Regions from separate parts of the Sanguibacter biliveldensis genome, predicted to be linked through region 2. Evidence: riboswitches for the same ligand, from Rfam matches in the RefSeq annotation. Region 2 holds a riboswitch; the other holds the start of a gene.
The links. Region 2 has a riboswitch for S-adenosylmethionine ahead of SANBI_RS17050 (rhodanese-like domain-containing protein). Riboswitches for the same ligand answer to the same signal wherever they lie in the genome.
Positions count from the first base shown of each region.

Region 1: it holds a riboswitch for S-adenosylmethionine, as region 2 does, so the genes downstream of both, SANBI_RS00275 (methylenetetrahydrofolate reductase) here and SANBI_RS17050 (rhodanese-like domain-containing protein) in region 2, are expected to answer to the same signal.

Region 1 is NZ_CP138359.1:55,306-63,112, reverse strand. Features, by position in the region: gene SANBI_RS00295 (helix-turn-helix transcriptional regulator) at 126-899, shown strand; gene SANBI_RS00290 (hypothetical protein) at 1,079-1,645, shown strand; gene SANBI_RS00285 (glycosyltransferase family 2 protein) at 1,642-2,538, shown strand; gene SANBI_RS00280 (PH domain-containing protein) at 2,571-3,110, shown strand; SAM riboswitch class I at 3,177-3,282, shown strand; gene SANBI_RS00275 (methylenetetrahydrofolate reductase) at 3,289-4,359, shown strand; gene metE (5-methyltetrahydropteroyltriglutamate--homocysteine S-methyltransferase) at 4,371-6,731, shown strand; gene SANBI_RS00265 (MerR family transcriptional regulator) at 6,873-7,712, opposite strand.
Region 2 is NZ_CP138359.1:3,924,641-3,932,447, reverse strand. Features, by position in the region: gene SANBI_RS17085 (hypothetical protein) at 1-275, shown strand, start outside; gene SANBI_RS17080 (hypothetical protein) at 268-894, shown strand; gene SANBI_RS17075 (siderophore-interacting protein) at 980-2,017, shown strand; gene SANBI_RS17070 (DUF4303 domain-containing protein) at 2,029-2,559, shown strand; gene purS (phosphoribosylformylglycinamidine synthase subunit PurS) at 2,768-3,046, shown strand; gene purQ (phosphoribosylformylglycinamidine synthase subunit PurQ) at 3,043-3,759, shown strand; gene SANBI_RS17055 (O-succinylhomoserine sulfhydrylase) at 3,878-5,155, opposite strand; gene SANBI_RS17050 (rhodanese-like domain-containing protein) at 5,162-5,593, opposite strand; SAM riboswitch class I at 5,600-5,704, opposite strand; SAM riboswitch class IV at 5,815-5,928, shown strand; gene SANBI_RS17045 (aminotransferase class V-fold PLP-dependent enzyme) at 5,976-7,406, shown strand; gene SANBI_RS17040 (pentapeptide repeat-containing protein) at 7,562-7,807, opposite strand, start outside.

The sequences.
Region 1 (7,807 bases), 450 kb from region 2:
ACGTCCTCGCTGTCAGGACCGGATGCCCGCCGAGGGCCCTCGACCCGTTCTCCTGAGCCGCTGAGAGCCGCTGAGGTGTGGGATACCCTCGGTCCAGAGACTGCGTCGGCGGAGGGGGGACAACCGTGTCACCGGGACACGATCCACTGCCCTCACCCGACGGCGTCCCACCGCCAGCCGGTGTGCTCCCGACTCTCGACGGTCCCCCCGGGTCGACCTTCTCAGGGTCCGGCGTCGAGACCCTCACGGCGACCCAGACCATCGTCGACCTGCTCTCCGAGCTCATCGCGACCTCGACCACGAGCCTGTGGGGCGCGCACCCCGGGGCCGGCTTCGGCGCAGACCACATCGACACGTGGTGGGGGCCGGTGTCCGAGATGGCCGGCCGCGACGTCGAGGTCCGCACGATGCTCCAGCACAGCACCCGCACCCAGACCGCCACGCAGAGCTACGCCGCGCTCGCCCTCCCCGCCGGGGTGCTGATCCGCACGGTCCCGATGATCCCCGCGCGCACCCTGATCTTCGACGGCGTCGTCGCGATGGCGACACGCTTCGTCGACGGACGCTCGGCCGGTGCCCTCGTGATCCACGAACCGGGGCTCGTCGCGTACCTGGAGCGCGGGTACGACGCCGAGTGGGCGCTCGCGCAGGACTTCCCGGCACTGGTCGACGCCGAGGGACGCCCCGTCGAGATCGACCAGACCGCACGGACCGTGCTCGCGCTGCTCGCAGACGGCCACAAGGACGAGGTCGTCGCCCGTCGGCTCGGGTGCTCGGTCCGCACGGCGCGCCGGCACATCTCCTCGCTCATGGAGCTGCTCGAGTCGGGCAGCCGGTTCCAGGCCGGTGCGCGGGCCGCGCAGGCCGGCCTGCTCGACCGAGACGCACAGCTCGACTGACACGCTCAGGCGGCTGGCACGCTCAGCCCGACTGACACCCTCACCCCGGCCGGCACGCTCAGCCCGGCCGACCGCTCCGCTCCTCAGGCACGCGGACCGGGCGTCATCGAGGCCTCCCGCCAGCAGCGTCCACACGTCTCACCCGGCGCGGGACGGTCCCGCTGCCTAGAGTCGTCCGCGTGACCCCAGCCGACGCGCCCCCGCCGACCTCCCCAGCCGTCATCGCGGGGGACGTGGTCCGTGCGCTCGTCGCTGCGAGCATCGTCGTCGGCGCAGTCCTCTACGGCCCTGTCGGCGCAGCGCTGCTGTCCCTCGTCCTGCTGGGCTCGGTCGTCCCGCGCGCCCTCGGCCTGCACGGCTACGGGGACCCCGCGCTCGGCCTGGTGCTCTCGGCCGCCGCGTGGGCCGGGCTCCTCGACCTCTACGAGGCGGTGCCGTGGCTCGACCTCGTCATGCACCTGGTCGCCACCGCGGCCCTCGCGGCGCTCGTCTGGCTCGTCCTGCGCCGCGCAGGCGCTGTCTCCGGCCCCGGCGAGGCGTCGCTGCGCCGCCCCAGGCTCGGCGTCGTCGTCTCGGTGACGGGGCTCGGCTCCCTGCTGGCGCTGCTGTGGGAGATCGGCGAGTGGGCGGGCGCTACCTACGTCGACGGCTCGATCAACGTCGGTTACACGGACACGGTCTCCGACCTCGCCGTCGGCACCCTCGGGGCCCTCGTCGCAGGCCTCGTCCTCGCGAGGCGCTCGTGACCCGCCGGCCCGGCGCTGCGGACATCACCGTCGTGGTCCCCGCACGGGACGACGCGGCGCACCTCGCGCGGTGCCTCGACGCGCTCGCGCGCCAGTCGCACCCGCCCTTCGAGGTGGTCGTCGTCGACAACGCCTCGACCGACGCGACAGCCGAGGTCGCCCGGGCTGCCGGGGCTCGCGTCGTCCGTGAGGACAGCGTCGGCATCCCGGCCGCGGCGTCCCGGGGCTACGACGCCGTCGAGGGCGGGATCATCGCGCGGTGCGACGCGGACAGCCTGCCCCCGGGCGACTGGCTCGCGCGGATCGCGTCGGTCTTCGACGCCGACCCGACGCTCAGCGCGGTGACGGGCGCCGGGACCTTCTACGACCTCCCGCCCGTGCGCGGCCACCTCGCGCGCGTCTTCTACATGCGCGGGTACTTCTGGGGGATGCGCGCAGCCGTCGCGAACGTGCCGCTGTGGGGCTCGAACATGGCGCTGCGCGTCTCCGCGTGGCACGGCGTGAGGCACCTGGTGCACAGGGACGACCCGCAGGTGCACGACGACACCGACCTGAGCTTCCAGCTCGGCAGCTCGGCGCGCGTCAGGTACGACCGCGCGCTGACCGTCGGGGTCTCCGGCCGGACCTTCCAGTCGCCGGCGAGCCTGGCCCGCCGGTTCCGCTGGGCCCGGCGCACCCTCGAGGTGAACTGGGCCGTCAGCCCGCCGTGGGAGCGCTGGACGCACAGGATCTCGACAGCCCGCCAGCTCCCCGCCGCACCTGAGCGGGCTGTCGCACCGCAACCGGCCGTCACACCCGGACCGGCCGTCACACCCGAGCAGACCGTCACACCCGAGCCGGCCGTCGCGGCGCCACCCGACCGGATGCTCGATCCCGCTCCCGACCGGGGATAGTGCCGGGGGGCGAGCGGTGCGAAGATTCCGGCATGGGAATCCAGAGCACTCTCGCCGAGGGCGAGCACGTCGTCCTCAACCTCCGCACCCACGTCAAGGCGCTGTTCGGGGCGATCGCGCTCTTCGTCGTGCTCCTCGCGGCCGCGGTCGCCCTCGTCGTGCTGCTCCCGGAGAGCTCCGCGCGCGGCTGGATCCTGCTCGCGGGTGGTGTGGTGCTGCTCGTGGTCCTCGTCGGCTGGGTGCTGCTGCCCTTCCTGCGGTGGGTGACCTCGCGCTACACGGTGACCAACCGCCGGCTCATCACCCGCAGCGGCATCCTCACGCGCACGGGTCGGGACATCCCGCTCTACCGCATCAACGACGTGTCCTACGAGAAGAGCCTCACCGACCGCCTGCTCGGCTGCGGCACGCTCGTCATCTCGGACGCGACGGACAAGGCGGGGGTCACGCTGCACGACGTCCCGCGGGTCGAGCAGGTCCAGGTGGTCCTCCACGACCTGCTCTTCTCGGCCGACGACGGCTCGGACGACGGCGAGTTCCCGCCCCGCGAGCCCCGACGCCGTCTCCGCTGACGAGACGCTCGTCTCACCCCTCGGGCAGAACCTGGACCGCCTGATGGATGCCGTCTAGATTCGGGGACACCATCCAGAGCGGTTGAGAGTCCTGGCTCGACGACACCGCAGCAACCCCCCACTATGGAAGCCTCCTGATGGGTGCGGGTGCTAACGCCAGGTCCGATGGAGTGAACTCATGACGGCTTCCGACGTCCCACCGACCCCCGCCGGGGGCGGCTCCGCGACCGCCCCGCCGGGGCGGCCAGCAGCGCGCCCGGCACGGCAGCGCCCCACGATCTCCTTCGAGCTCATGCCGCCCCGCAACCCTGCCGCGGCGCCGAAGTTCTGGAGCACCGTCGACCACCTGATCGCCGCCAGGCCCGACTTCGTGTCGGTCACCTACGGCGCAGCAGGCGGAGACCGGACCACCGCGCAGACCGTCGTGAGGCGCATCCTCGAGCACGCCCCCGTGCTGCCGATCGCGCACCTCACCTGCGTCGGCGCCTCCCGCGACAACGTCGCCGAGGTGATCGACGAGTTCCTCGCCGAGGGTGTCCGCAGCTTCCTCGCGCTCCGCGGCGACCCCCCGCGCGACCAGCCCGACTGGCGCCCGCACCCGCAGGGCATCAACTCGAGCGACGAGCTCGTGGCGCTGCTCCGCGAGGTCGAGGCCCAGCGCTGCGCGGACGACCCCTCGTCCGCCCTGCGCTCGGCCGCCCGTCCGCTGACCATCGCCGTCGCGACCTTCCTCGACGGCAACGCGGCGGCCGGCACCACGCGGTCGCAGGAGGTGCAGCGGCTGCTCGAGAAGCAGCAGGCCGGCGCCGACTTCGCGATCACCCAGCTGTTCTACGAGGCCGACAGCTATGTCGGCTTCGTGGACGAGGCCCGGCGCGCGGGAGTCACCCTCCCGATCCTCGCCGGCCTGCTCCCCATGACCGACCCGGCGCGTCTCGCCCGGGTCGAGACCCTCACGGGCGTCCCCGCCCCGAGGGCCCTCGTCCGCGACCTCGAGTCCCTCGCCGACCCCGCAGCCCGGCACGCCCGCGGCATCCGGGCGTCGGTCGAGCTGGCCGAGGCCGTCCTCGCAGCCGGAGCCCCGGGCCTGCACGTCTACACCTTCAACAAGCACGAAGCCGCACTAGACCTGCTCGAGGGCGTACACCTCGGCGGCGGACCAGCGCACCCGGCACCTGCCGACGCTGGTCCCGACCTGGCCAGCGGGCCGTGGGTCGGCGCATCCCAACCAACCGCAGCACTGATCTAGAGGGATGACCCATGACGACACGTACTGAGCTCAGCTCTGACCAGCAGAACCCGACCTTTGCCGCATTCCCGGCGGCGACCATTCTCGGCTACCCCCGCATCGGGCCGCGCCGCGAGCTCAAGAAGGCCGTCGAGTCCTTCTGGGCCGGCCGCATCGACGCCGACCAGCTCGAGGAGACGGCAGCTGCCCTGCGCAAGGCGACCCGGGACCGTCTCGTGGCGCTCGGCCTCTCCGCGACCGACGGCGCCGTTCCCGAGACCTTCTCGTACTACGACCAGGTGCTCGACACCGCCGTGACCGTCGGGGCCGTCCCGCCCCGTTTCGCGACGGCCGACGGCGACCTCGACCTCGCCGGGTACTTCCGCGCGGCACGCGGCGAGGGCGACGACGCCCCGCTCGAGATGACCAAGTGGTTCGACACCAACTACCACTACCTCGTCCCCGAGATCGGACCGTCGACGGCCTTCCACCTCGCCTCCGACCGCGTGGTCCGCCAGCTCACCGAGGCGCTGGCCGACGGCGTGACGACCCGGCCCGTCCTCGTGGGACCGGTGACCTTCCTGCTGCTGAGCAAGGCCGCCGACGACGCCCCCGCGGGCTTCGAGCCGCTCTCGCGCCTCGCAGACCTGCTCCCCGTCTACGTCGAGCTGCTCCGCGCGCTCGCTGCGGCCGGCGCGACCTGGGTCCAGCTCGACGAGCCGGGCCTCGTGACCGACACGATCGACGTGCCGCTCGGCGACGTCCTGACCGCGGTCACCGAGGCGTACAGGGTGCTCTCGACCGACCTCGCCCGACCGGAGCGCCCGGCGATCCTGCTCGCCGCACCCTTCGGCGACCTCCAGGAGGCGCTGCCCGTCGTCGCCGGGACCGACGTCGAGGCCCTCGCGGTCGACCTCGTCAAGGGATCTGCGCCCACCTCGCCCGTCCGGGGCCTCGAGACCAAGACCCTCGTCGCCGGGGTCGTCGACGGCCACAACATCTGGCGCGCCGACCTCTCCGCGAGGCTGGAGGTGCTCGAGGCCCTCGAGGGCCTCGGCGCCGGGGCAGTCGCCGTCGGCACGTCGACGTCCCTCCAGCACGTCCCGCACGACGTGGCCGACGAGCCCACGCTCGACCCGACCCTCGCGAAGTGGCTCGCCTTCGCCGACCAGAAGGTCGCCGAGGTCGTCACTCTCGCCGAGGGTCTGCGCGAGGGCCGCGAGGCCGTGCACGCCGAGCTGCTCGCCGCGAGCGAGGCCGTGGCCTCGCGGGCCACCGCCGCCGGCGTGGCCGTGGCCGCGGTCCGCGAGCGCACAGCCGCTCTGACCGAGGGCGACTTCCACCGCGGCCCGGCCCAGGAGCGTCGCGACGCCCAGCAGGAGCGCCTGAACCTGCCGCTGCTGCCGTCGACGACGATCGGCTCGTTCCCGCAGACCGTCGAGATCCGCAAGGCCCGTGCCGCGCACGCCAAGGGTGAGCTGTCCCTCGAGGCTTACGAAGACGCGATGCGCGCCGAGATCCAGCAGGTCGTCGAGCTGCAGGAGCGGATCGGCATCGACGTGCTGGTGCACGGCGAGGCCGAGCGCAACGACATGGTGCAGTACTTCGCCGAGCTGCTCGACGGCTTCGCCGTGACGCAGAACGGCTGGGTCCAGTCCTACGGCTCGCGCTGCACACGACCGTCGATCTTGTGGGGCGACGTGTCGCGCCCGGCGCCGATGACCGTCCGCTGGACCGAGTACACGCAGTCGCTGACCTCCAAGCCCGTCAAGGGCATGCTCACCGGGCCGGTGACGATCATGGCCTGGTCCTTCGTCCGCGACGACATCCCGCTCGGCGAGACCGCCAACCAGATCGGCCTGGCGCTGCGCGACGAGATCGCGGACCTCGAGGCTGCAGGCATCGCGATCATCCAGGTGGACGAGCCTGCCCTGCGCGAGCTGCTGCCGCTGCGCCGCGCCGACCAGCCGGCGTACCTCGACTGGTCGGTCGGGTCCTTCACGCTGTCGACGGCGGGAGTCCGCCCGGACACCCAGATCCACACGCACCTGTGCTACTCGGAGTTCGGCGAGGTCATCGGCGCGATCGACGCCCTCGACGCCGACGTCACGTCGATCGAGGCGGCCCGCTCGCGGATGGAGATCCTGCCCGACCTCGCGCGCTCCGGGTTCTCCCGCGGGGTCGGTCCGGGTGTCTACGACATCCACTCGCCGCGCGTCCCGTCGCAGGAGGAGGTCACCGAGCTCCTCGAGCTCGCCGTGAAGTCCGTCGACCCGGCGCTGCTCTGGGTCAACCCGGACTGCGGGCTCAAGACCCGCGGCTACGCCGAGACGACCCCGTCGCTCGAGCACCTCGTGGGCGCGGCTGTCGCGGTACGCAACCAGCTGGGCTGATGGCAGCAACGGTCAGCCGGCTGACAGCATGAGCGTCGGCTGGCTGACCGCAGGAGCGGCTGGCTGCAGGAAGGGATCCTCCTGCAGCCAGCCAGCGAGGGGCCCGTCGTCAGACGGGCCCTCCGCCAGAGCGGCACCTCGTCAGGACGGGACGACCGCCAGGCAGACCTCGGTCACCCAGGCGCTCGGGTCAGGGTCCTGCGCCGGACCGACCCTGTAGATGTTGAACATCTCCCCTGTCGTCAGCCCGTGCTCGGCCACGTACGCGCCGAGCGCTCCCATGACGCCTGTCATCTGCTCGTAGCCACCCAGCAGCGTCGCGGTGACGACGTCACGGGCCGGCTGGACCCTGCAGCCGAGCGGCGCCAAGGGGTCGAAGGGGCCGTCGACCTCGACCCACACCTCGACGTCGACGTCGCTCTCGCGGAAGCCCTCGTCGTAGAACGTCGCACCGGCAGCACCGCCGGGGGCGAAGGGTGCCCCTGAGCGGCCGACGAGCAGCATGATCTCCTGCCACAGCACCCCTTCGTCGGCGTAGGTGGGGAGCCGGCGTCGCAGCGTCGCGAGCGTCGTCTCGGGCAGGTGGGTCGTGCGTACCTCGATGTCCTCGGTCATGCTGACCATCTCCTCCAGTGCGGGACCTACACGGTCGAGGGCGAGGAACCGCGCGTCCACCTGGTCCCGGTCCGCCTGGAGCTCCAGGCGGCGGGCGGCGATCGCGGCCTCGACCCTCGAAGGATCGCCGGCGACGTCGAGCAGCCTCGCGGTCGCCTCGATCGAGAAGCCCGCGTCGCGCAGCAGCACGACCCGTCGCGCCTCGTCGAGCTGGGCGGGTGCGTAGTAGCGGTAGCCGGAGAACGGCTCCACCACGACTGGCGCCAGGAGACCGTGCTCCTGGTAGTGCCGCAGCATGCGCACGCTGATCCTCGACAGCGTCGAGAACACCCCGATGCGCAGCAGCCCGTCGTCTGGTCGATCCATGTCCACACCACACACCCTGACACCGTGGCAGAGACAAGACCAGAGACCTGCAGGTCCGCAGGCACGTGACCTGCGCTCCTCCTGGTCTCACATCG
Region 2 (7,807 bases):
TCGGCGTGCTCTTCCCGGCCGTGCGTCAGCTGATCCCTCCTGACCCTGTCGTCTTCCTGGCGATCGTGAGCGGCCCTCTGGTGGTGCAGATGTTGTTCGGAGCTCGGTACTGGGCACGCAAGGCCTGGCGCAGGCATGTCGGCGGGTGGGTCCCACCCGAGCTGAGGCGGCGGTCGGAGCGGTTGGATGCGCAGACCGAGCTCGCCCTGTACCGCGCGTCTCTGCGTCAGGGACGCGGCGGATGGTCTATCGGTGGAGGTGCGACCCGTGGGTGAGGGTTCTTCCAACGGCTCGGGTGGCGGTCGTCTCGAGCGTTCCGCACGCCTGTGGCTGCGCGCCTACCCGCGCCGCTGGCGCTACGCCTACGGCGAGGACCTTGTGGGCACCCTCGTCGACCTTGCCGGGCCTGACGCGGCGACGGTCCGGCTCCGAGACGGGTTCTCGGTGCTCTGGGCCGGGTGGTCGCTGCGGCTGCGGGAGCACCCGCCTCTGCTGCCGTGGCTGCGATACAGGATCGTCGAGAGCGACCTCCCGGAGCAGTACAGGGTCTGGATGATCGACGACCTGCTGGGTCGCCTGCACGCAGCTCGGTGGTACGCGGGGTACATGGTGATCCTTGCCCTCATCTTCTCGGTGGTGTCCCTCGTGTCGAGGGATGCGCAGCTCGTCCTGACGGCGCTCAGCGCGTGGCCCGCCTACGTCCTCCTGGGAGTCGTGGGGACCGTGGTCGGGCCTCGCGTCAAGGCCCGCCAGGTCTGGCGCAAGCACGTGAGTGGGTGGGTCCCGCCCGAGCTGCGGCCGCGGTCGGAGCGGGCAGATGCCCTCCAGGAGCTGGAGCAGTTCCGGGCGTCGACGGGGTACGTGGGCGCACCGCACCGGATCCACGGAACCTGACGGCTGTCCTCGTGTGGCATCTTCCACACGAGCTCTAGGCAGCGAAGCCTTACCTGTCCAAGGTTAGGCATGCCATACTCGAAGCATGACGACGACAGCGACGACCGAGACCGTCACGAGCGCCGAGCCCGCGTACCGCGTCTTCGACGTCACGGTCTCCCGGGTGCAGCAGCTGAGCCCGTCCTTCGTCCGCATCACGTTCACGGGGCCTGACGCCGCTGCCTTCGGCACCGACGGTCTCGACCAGCGCATCAAGCTCGTCCTCCCCAACGAGGCCGGCCACCGCCCGGACGCCGCAGACTTCGAGGGTGACAGCTGGTACGCCGCGTGGCGCGAGCTGCCCGACGAGCTCCGCTGCCCGCTGCGCACCTACACGGTCCGCGCCGTCCGCCCGCACGTCGGGCTCGGTGAGATCGACATCGACCTCGTCGTCCACGTCTCCGAGGACGGCCACGACGGGCCCGCCGCCCGCTGGCTCCAGACGGCCGAGGTCGGCACGCCCTGTGTCCTCATCGGCCCGAACGCCCGCTACGACGGACCGCCGTCCGGCATCGAGTGGGCACCGCCCGCCTCCGCGAGCACGCTGCTGCTCGCCGGCGACGAGACTGCGGCCCCCGCCATCTGCTCTATCCTCGAGTCGCTCGCCCCCGGCACGCAGGCGCACGCCTTCGTCGAGGTCCCGCTCGAGGCCGACGCGCTGCCGCTCGACCTGGCCGAGGGCGTCTCGATCACGTGGCTGCCGCGCAGCCGACGCGGCGCCGCGCCGGTCGAGCACGGCAGCCTCCTCGACCGCGCCGTCCGCTCCCACATGCAGCTCTGCGCCGCCAAGCAGGCTGCCGGGCTGTGCGACATGTCGTGCCACGAGGTGCCGATCGAGCGCATCACCCTCCCGGCCCGCCCCGCGGCGGCCGAGCTGGACGACGTGGACGTCGACCAGAACATCCTGTGGGAGGTGCCGACGGTCGAAGACTCGGCGCGCCCGCTCACCGACTGCTACGCCTGGATCGCCGGCGAGGCAGGCGTCATCAAGCTGCTCCGCCGCCACCTGGTGAGCGACCTCGGCATCGACCGCCGCTCCGTGGCCTTCATGGGCTACTGGCGCCGCGGCAAGGCCGAGGGCTGACCTGAGCGGTCGTGACCGCACCTGAACTCTCGGCGGCTCCGGCCCCCGATCCTGCCCTGACTGCCGAGATCGTGCGCGGGACGCGGCTCGCTGTCCAGCAGCTCCACGACGAGCACCCCGGACCGTTCTGCGTCTACGCGCTCGCCACCAGCGGTGAGGCGCTCCGGCCGTATCTCATCGTCACCCCGGACGACGCGACCCGGTGGGACCTGCCGGACAGCCCTTTCGCCGTCTACGGAGACGAGCACCTCGCTGGGCTCGAGGAGCTCTTCACGGCGCGTGGCGATCTCTTCGACATGTCTGCAGAGCAGGCCCAGGCAGAGTACGACCTCCGACTGGCATCGATGGAGGCGGCCCTCCGAGCCCTAGACGCCGACGGTCTCTTCGGGGCGGGGGACGCCCGGGCAGATGTTCTGCTCCTCGTGACGACGATGCCGCCGGACGAGACCGGTGCGGAGAGCGCGCGACGTCTCAACCCGGCCAGCCCGCTCCTGGCAGCTTGGCTAGACGAGGCCGCGGAGGTCGGGTCGGCCGAGCGCTGACCCCGAGGGGCAGCAGCCTCGGAGATCAGCGGGGTGCCGGTGAAGCCCTTGCGACGCCCGTCGCGAGACGCGCGCACGCCCGCGCGCAGCCTCGCGATAAACTGTCCGCGAAGCACTCAGAGGACCGCCTGGCCGTCTCTCGGCCGGGGCCTCGCGCGCTTCCGCCCTCACGCCCTCGCGTGACCAGAACCGAGCACTAGGAGCCCCCGTGGGACGCGTAGTCGTCGACGTCATGCCCAAGCCCGAGATCCTCGACCCGCAGGGGAAGGCCGTCGCCAACGCCCTGCCGCGCCTCGGTCTCACAGGCTTCACCAGCGTGCGCCAGGGCAAGCGCTTCGAGCTCGAGGTCGACGGGCCGGTGACCGACGAGGTCCTCGCCGCCGCCCGCGAGGCCGCAGCCACGGTGCTCTCCAACCCGATCATCGAAGACGTCGTGGCCGTCGTCGACGCCGCGAGCCTCGACGCCGTCCAGGGCGCCCAGGCATGAGCGACGTCCTCACCGGCGCGCGCATCGGCGTCATCACCTTCCCCGGCACGCTCGACGACCGCGACGCGGCCCGCGCGGTCCGCATCGCCGGTGGCACCGCGGTCCCGCTGTGGCACGCCGACGCCGACCTCCACGGGGTCGACGCCGTGGTCCTGCCGGGCGGCTTCTCCTACGGGGACTACCTGCGTGCCGGGGCGATCTCGCGCTTCGCGCCCGTCATGGACGTCCTCGTCGACGCCGCGAACGGCGGCCTGCCCGTCCTCGGCATCTGCAACGGCTTCCAGATCCTCACCGAGTCGCACCTGCTGCCCGGCTCGATGATCAAGAACGAGTCGCTGTCCTTCCTGTGCCGCGAGCAGCGCCTCACGGTCGAGAACGCCGACACCGCCTGGACGCGCGGCTTCCGCGCCGGCCAGGAGATCACCATCCCGCTCAAGAACCAGGACGGGCAGTTCGTCGCCGACGAGCACACCCTCGACGAGCTCGAGGGCGAAGGCCGCGTCGTCTTCCGCTACGCCGGTGAGAACCCCAACGGCTCGCGGCGCGGGATCGCCGGGATCACGAACGCTGCGGGCAACGTCGTCGGGCTCATGCCGCACCCCGAGCACGCCGTCGAGGTGGGCTTCGGGACGGCCGCCGAGGCTGGCCCTCGCGCCGGGACCGACGGGCTCACCTTCTTCACCTCGGTGCTCGGGACCCTCGTCACCGCCTGACGTAGCGGGACGATCAGCACCACCAGCACCTCAGCACGACAGACGTGGCCCCAGCCGGATTCCGGCTGGGGCCACGTCTCTCGTGGCGGTCCGTCCGCGACGGCCGGACGGCTGCCTCTCACGCCTGGAGCGCGATCTCCACGTCCTCGATGAGGTCCTGCACGTCTTCGAGCCCGACGCTCAGGCGCACCGTCGTCTCCGCGATGCCCACGGCAGCGCGTCCCTCCGGGCCGATCCTGCGGTGCGTGGTCGTCGCGGGGTGCGTGATGAGCGACTTCGCGTCGCCGAGGTTGTTCGAGATGTCGATGACCTCGAGGGCGTCGAGGAAGGCGAAGGTGCGCTTCTTGGCCGACTCCGGGTCGGTGCCCTCGGGGACCGCGAGGTCGAAGGTGACGACGGTCCCGCCGCCGGTCTGCTGCTTCCGGGCGAGCTCGTGCTGCGGGTGCGACGGCAGGAACGGGTAGCGGACCCGGGTGATCCCCGGCAGCGTCTCGAGGTGCTCGGCGACCCGCAGCGCTGCGGCGGTCTGCGCGGCGACACGGATCGGCAAGGTCTCGAGTCCCTTGAGCAGCACCCAGGCGTTGAAAGGGCTGAGCGAGGGTCCAGTGTTCCTGATGAACTTCTGGACAGGTCCCTCGATGTACTCCTTCGACCCGAGGATCGCCCCGCCGAGCACACGGCCCTGCCCGTCGATGTGCTTGGTCGCCGAGTACACCACGACGTCGGCGCCGAGCTCGAAGGGCTTCTGCAGGATCGGCGTCGCGAAGACGTTGTCGAGGACGACGACAGCGCCGGCGGCGTGCGCGAGCTCGCAGACGCGCTCGACGTCGACGATGTCCTGCATCGGGTTGGACGGGGTCTCGAAGAAGACGACGTCGGCCGGGGTGGCCAGGGCCGCCTCCCACTGCTCGGTCTCGTGGCCGTCGACGTAGTCCACGGTGACTCCCCAGTCGGCGAAGATCTCGTCGAAGATCACCACGGTCGAGCCGAAGAGCGCGCGGGCCGAGACGATACGGGACCCGGACTTCACGAGGGCCGCGAGGGAGGTGAAGACTGCGGACATGCCTGTCGCCGTCGCGTAGCAGGCCTCGGCGCCGTCGAGGAGCCGCAGACGCTCCTCGAACATGTGGACCGTCGGGTTGCCGTAGCGGGAGTAGATGAAGCGGTCGGTCTCGCCCTTGAAGGCCGCCTCGGCGTCGGCGGCCTGCGCGTAGACGTAGCCCTGGGTGAGGTAGATCGGCTCAGAGGTCTCCTGGAACTCGGAGCGGACCTGGCCACCGCGGACAGCAGCGGTCGCGGCACGGACAGTGCGCGGAGGTCGGGTCGGGTCGGATGACGGGACGGTCGGTGCGGTCGCGGCCGAAGCGCCGGCCGGGGCGTCAGGGGTGGTCGACATCCTCGTTCACTCCCCAGCGGTGTAGGTGGTGCTCGGCAGGCCGCGCAGGCGCCAGCCGTTGACGGTCCGCCCGCCGGAGAGGTCCGTGTCGCCCTCGAAACCTTCGAGCACGTTGTACGACGGACCGAAGCCGGCTGCCGTCGCGTCGACAGCCGCACCGATCGACCGGTTGCCCGAGCGGCACAGGAAGATCACCGGGCGGCCGTCGCCGGGTGTGAGGCCAGCCTCGGCCAGCTGGTCGAGGAAGCGCGGGTTGGGGCCGAAGGCCGTCGCCCACTCGGTGAAGACGACCTCGCGGTCACCATCGAGCGGGGAGAGGTCGGGGACGCCGATCTGCTGCCACTCGCCGACTGTGCGCACGTCGACGAGGACGGCGTCGGGGGTGGTCTCGAGCAGGTCCCAGGCCTGCTGCGGGGTGAGGTCGCCTGCGTAGCTCATGTCATGCCTCCATCGGTCCGTGGCGGTAGCACCCTCGCCCCGACGTCGAGCTCGTCGGAGGGGTTGCTGCGGCGTCGTCGTGCCAGGTCACTCAGCCGCTCTGGATGGTTGTCCCTCTGAGCATCGCCCTCGACCCCCAGAATGAGACAGCCCGTCCAGCATGCAAGACAGACTGCGCTCGCTGATTGACACCCCCGAAAACCTCGCCAATCCTTGACGCAGGTCATGAGTGCCAGCGTGTAACCCCGGTTTGCTGGCCGGCAACCCTCCTCCGCGGTGGGGTGCCCCGGGTGACGACCTGGCCGGAACCAGATGGTCTCCGGCAAGCGCGGGAATCGGTCGAACCCAGGTGCGTCGATCCCCACCACGTCCTGGAGGATCTATGTCTGCCACCCCTGAAGCCCAGTCCTGCCTGCCTGTCGTCGGCTCGGACACCCTCGTCCCGCTCGTCGACGGCCGGACGGTCACCTACGCCAACCTCGACTGCGCAGCGAGTGCCCCCGCGCTCCAGGCCGTCGCCGACCGCGTCACACAGGTGCTGCCGCTCTACGCCTCCGTCCACCGCGGTGCTGGCTACCTCTCGCAGGTGTCGACGGCCCTCTACGAGGCCTCGCGCCAGACCATCGGCGCCTTCGTCGGTGCACGGCCCGACGACGTCACTGTCGTCACGCGCAACACGACAGACTCGCTCAACCTGCTCGCCGGCTGCGTCCCGGCCGACGCTGACGGCACGCCTGGCCGGGTGCTCGTCCTCGACGTCGAGCACCACGCCAACCTCCTCCCGTGGCAGCGGTCGGCCGGCGGTGCGACCGTGCTGCACGGCGCGGAGACCGTGGCCGAGACCCTCGAGGCGATCCGGGCCGAGCTCGCCCGGGCGCCCTACGCGCTGCTCGCGCTCACCGGCGCGTCGAACGTCACCGGCGAGCTGCTGCCTGTCGCCGACGTGGTCGCGATCGCCCACGAGGCGGGGACGCGCGTCGCGATCGACGGTGCTCAGCTGGTCCCGCACCGCCGCTTCTCGCTCGCCGAGACCGGGGTCGACTACATCTCCTACTCGGGCCACAAGACCTACGCGCCCTTCGGGTCGGGGGCCCTCGTGGGACGTCGCGACTGGCTCGACGCCGGGACGCCCTACCTCGCCGGTGGTGGAGCCGTCCGCCAGGTCGACCTCGACCAGGTGCAGTGGACGAACGCCCCGGCGCGGCACGAGGCCGGCTCGCCGAACGTCATCGGCGCCGTGGCCCTCGCCGCGGCCTGCGAGACCCTCGCGTCGCTGCCCGCGGGCACGCTCGAGGCGCACGAGGCCTACCTGCGCGAGCGCCTCGTGAGCGGTCTCGAGTCCATCCCGGGCGTCCAGGTGGTCCGGGCCTGGGCCGACGCGTCCGACCCTGTCGGCGTGGTGACCTTCTCGGTCGTCGGGCACGACCCGGGCCTCGTCGCCGCGTACCTCTCGGCCGAGCACGGTATCGGCGTCCGCGACGGTCGGTTCTGCGCCCACCCGCTCCTCGCCCGGCTCGGCTACGCCTCGGGCGCCGTGCGGGCTAGCGTCGGTGTCGGGACCACGCAGGAGGAGGTCGACCGTCTGGTCGCCGCTCTCGAGACCTACGTGACTGACGGCCCGACCGCTCGTTACGAGATCGTCGACGCCTGCTGGACCGTCGCTGACGACCCGCGTCCGCTGCCTGAGGGATCGGGTCTCTCGGGGCTCATCGCCACTGCCGCGGCCGGGTTCATCGCGGGGGCTGCTGGCTGCGGCCCCGTGCCGGAGCCGCAGGCCTCGGCTGCGCGTGCAGGATCGCTCGTCGACGCCTGAGCGCTGCCTGTCTGACCGTCACGATCTCACGGCTGCGTGCCGTGCTCGCCGCCGCGGGCGCTCCTGGAGCCCGCCCGGCACTCCGCCCCGGCTGGTCCACCCGGCCGGGGCGGAGCCGTGCCGGGGCCGGGCTCGGGCGTCCTAGCGGACTGGTCTTACTGGATCGAGATGCCCAGGTGTGCCGCGAGCAGCGGAGCGAGGTCGAGGAACTGGTCGGTGCTGACCGTCGTGCCCTTGAGGCCCGTGATGCCTGTCAGCTGACCGAGCTCCGCGCCGCGCAGGTCGGTCCGGGTCAGGGTCGCCCGGCTCAGGGTGAGCTGGGCGATGCGCGTCCCGACAAAGCTCATCCGGGTACCGCGCGCTGAGGAGAGGTCGAGCTCTCCGATGACGCAGTCGGTGAA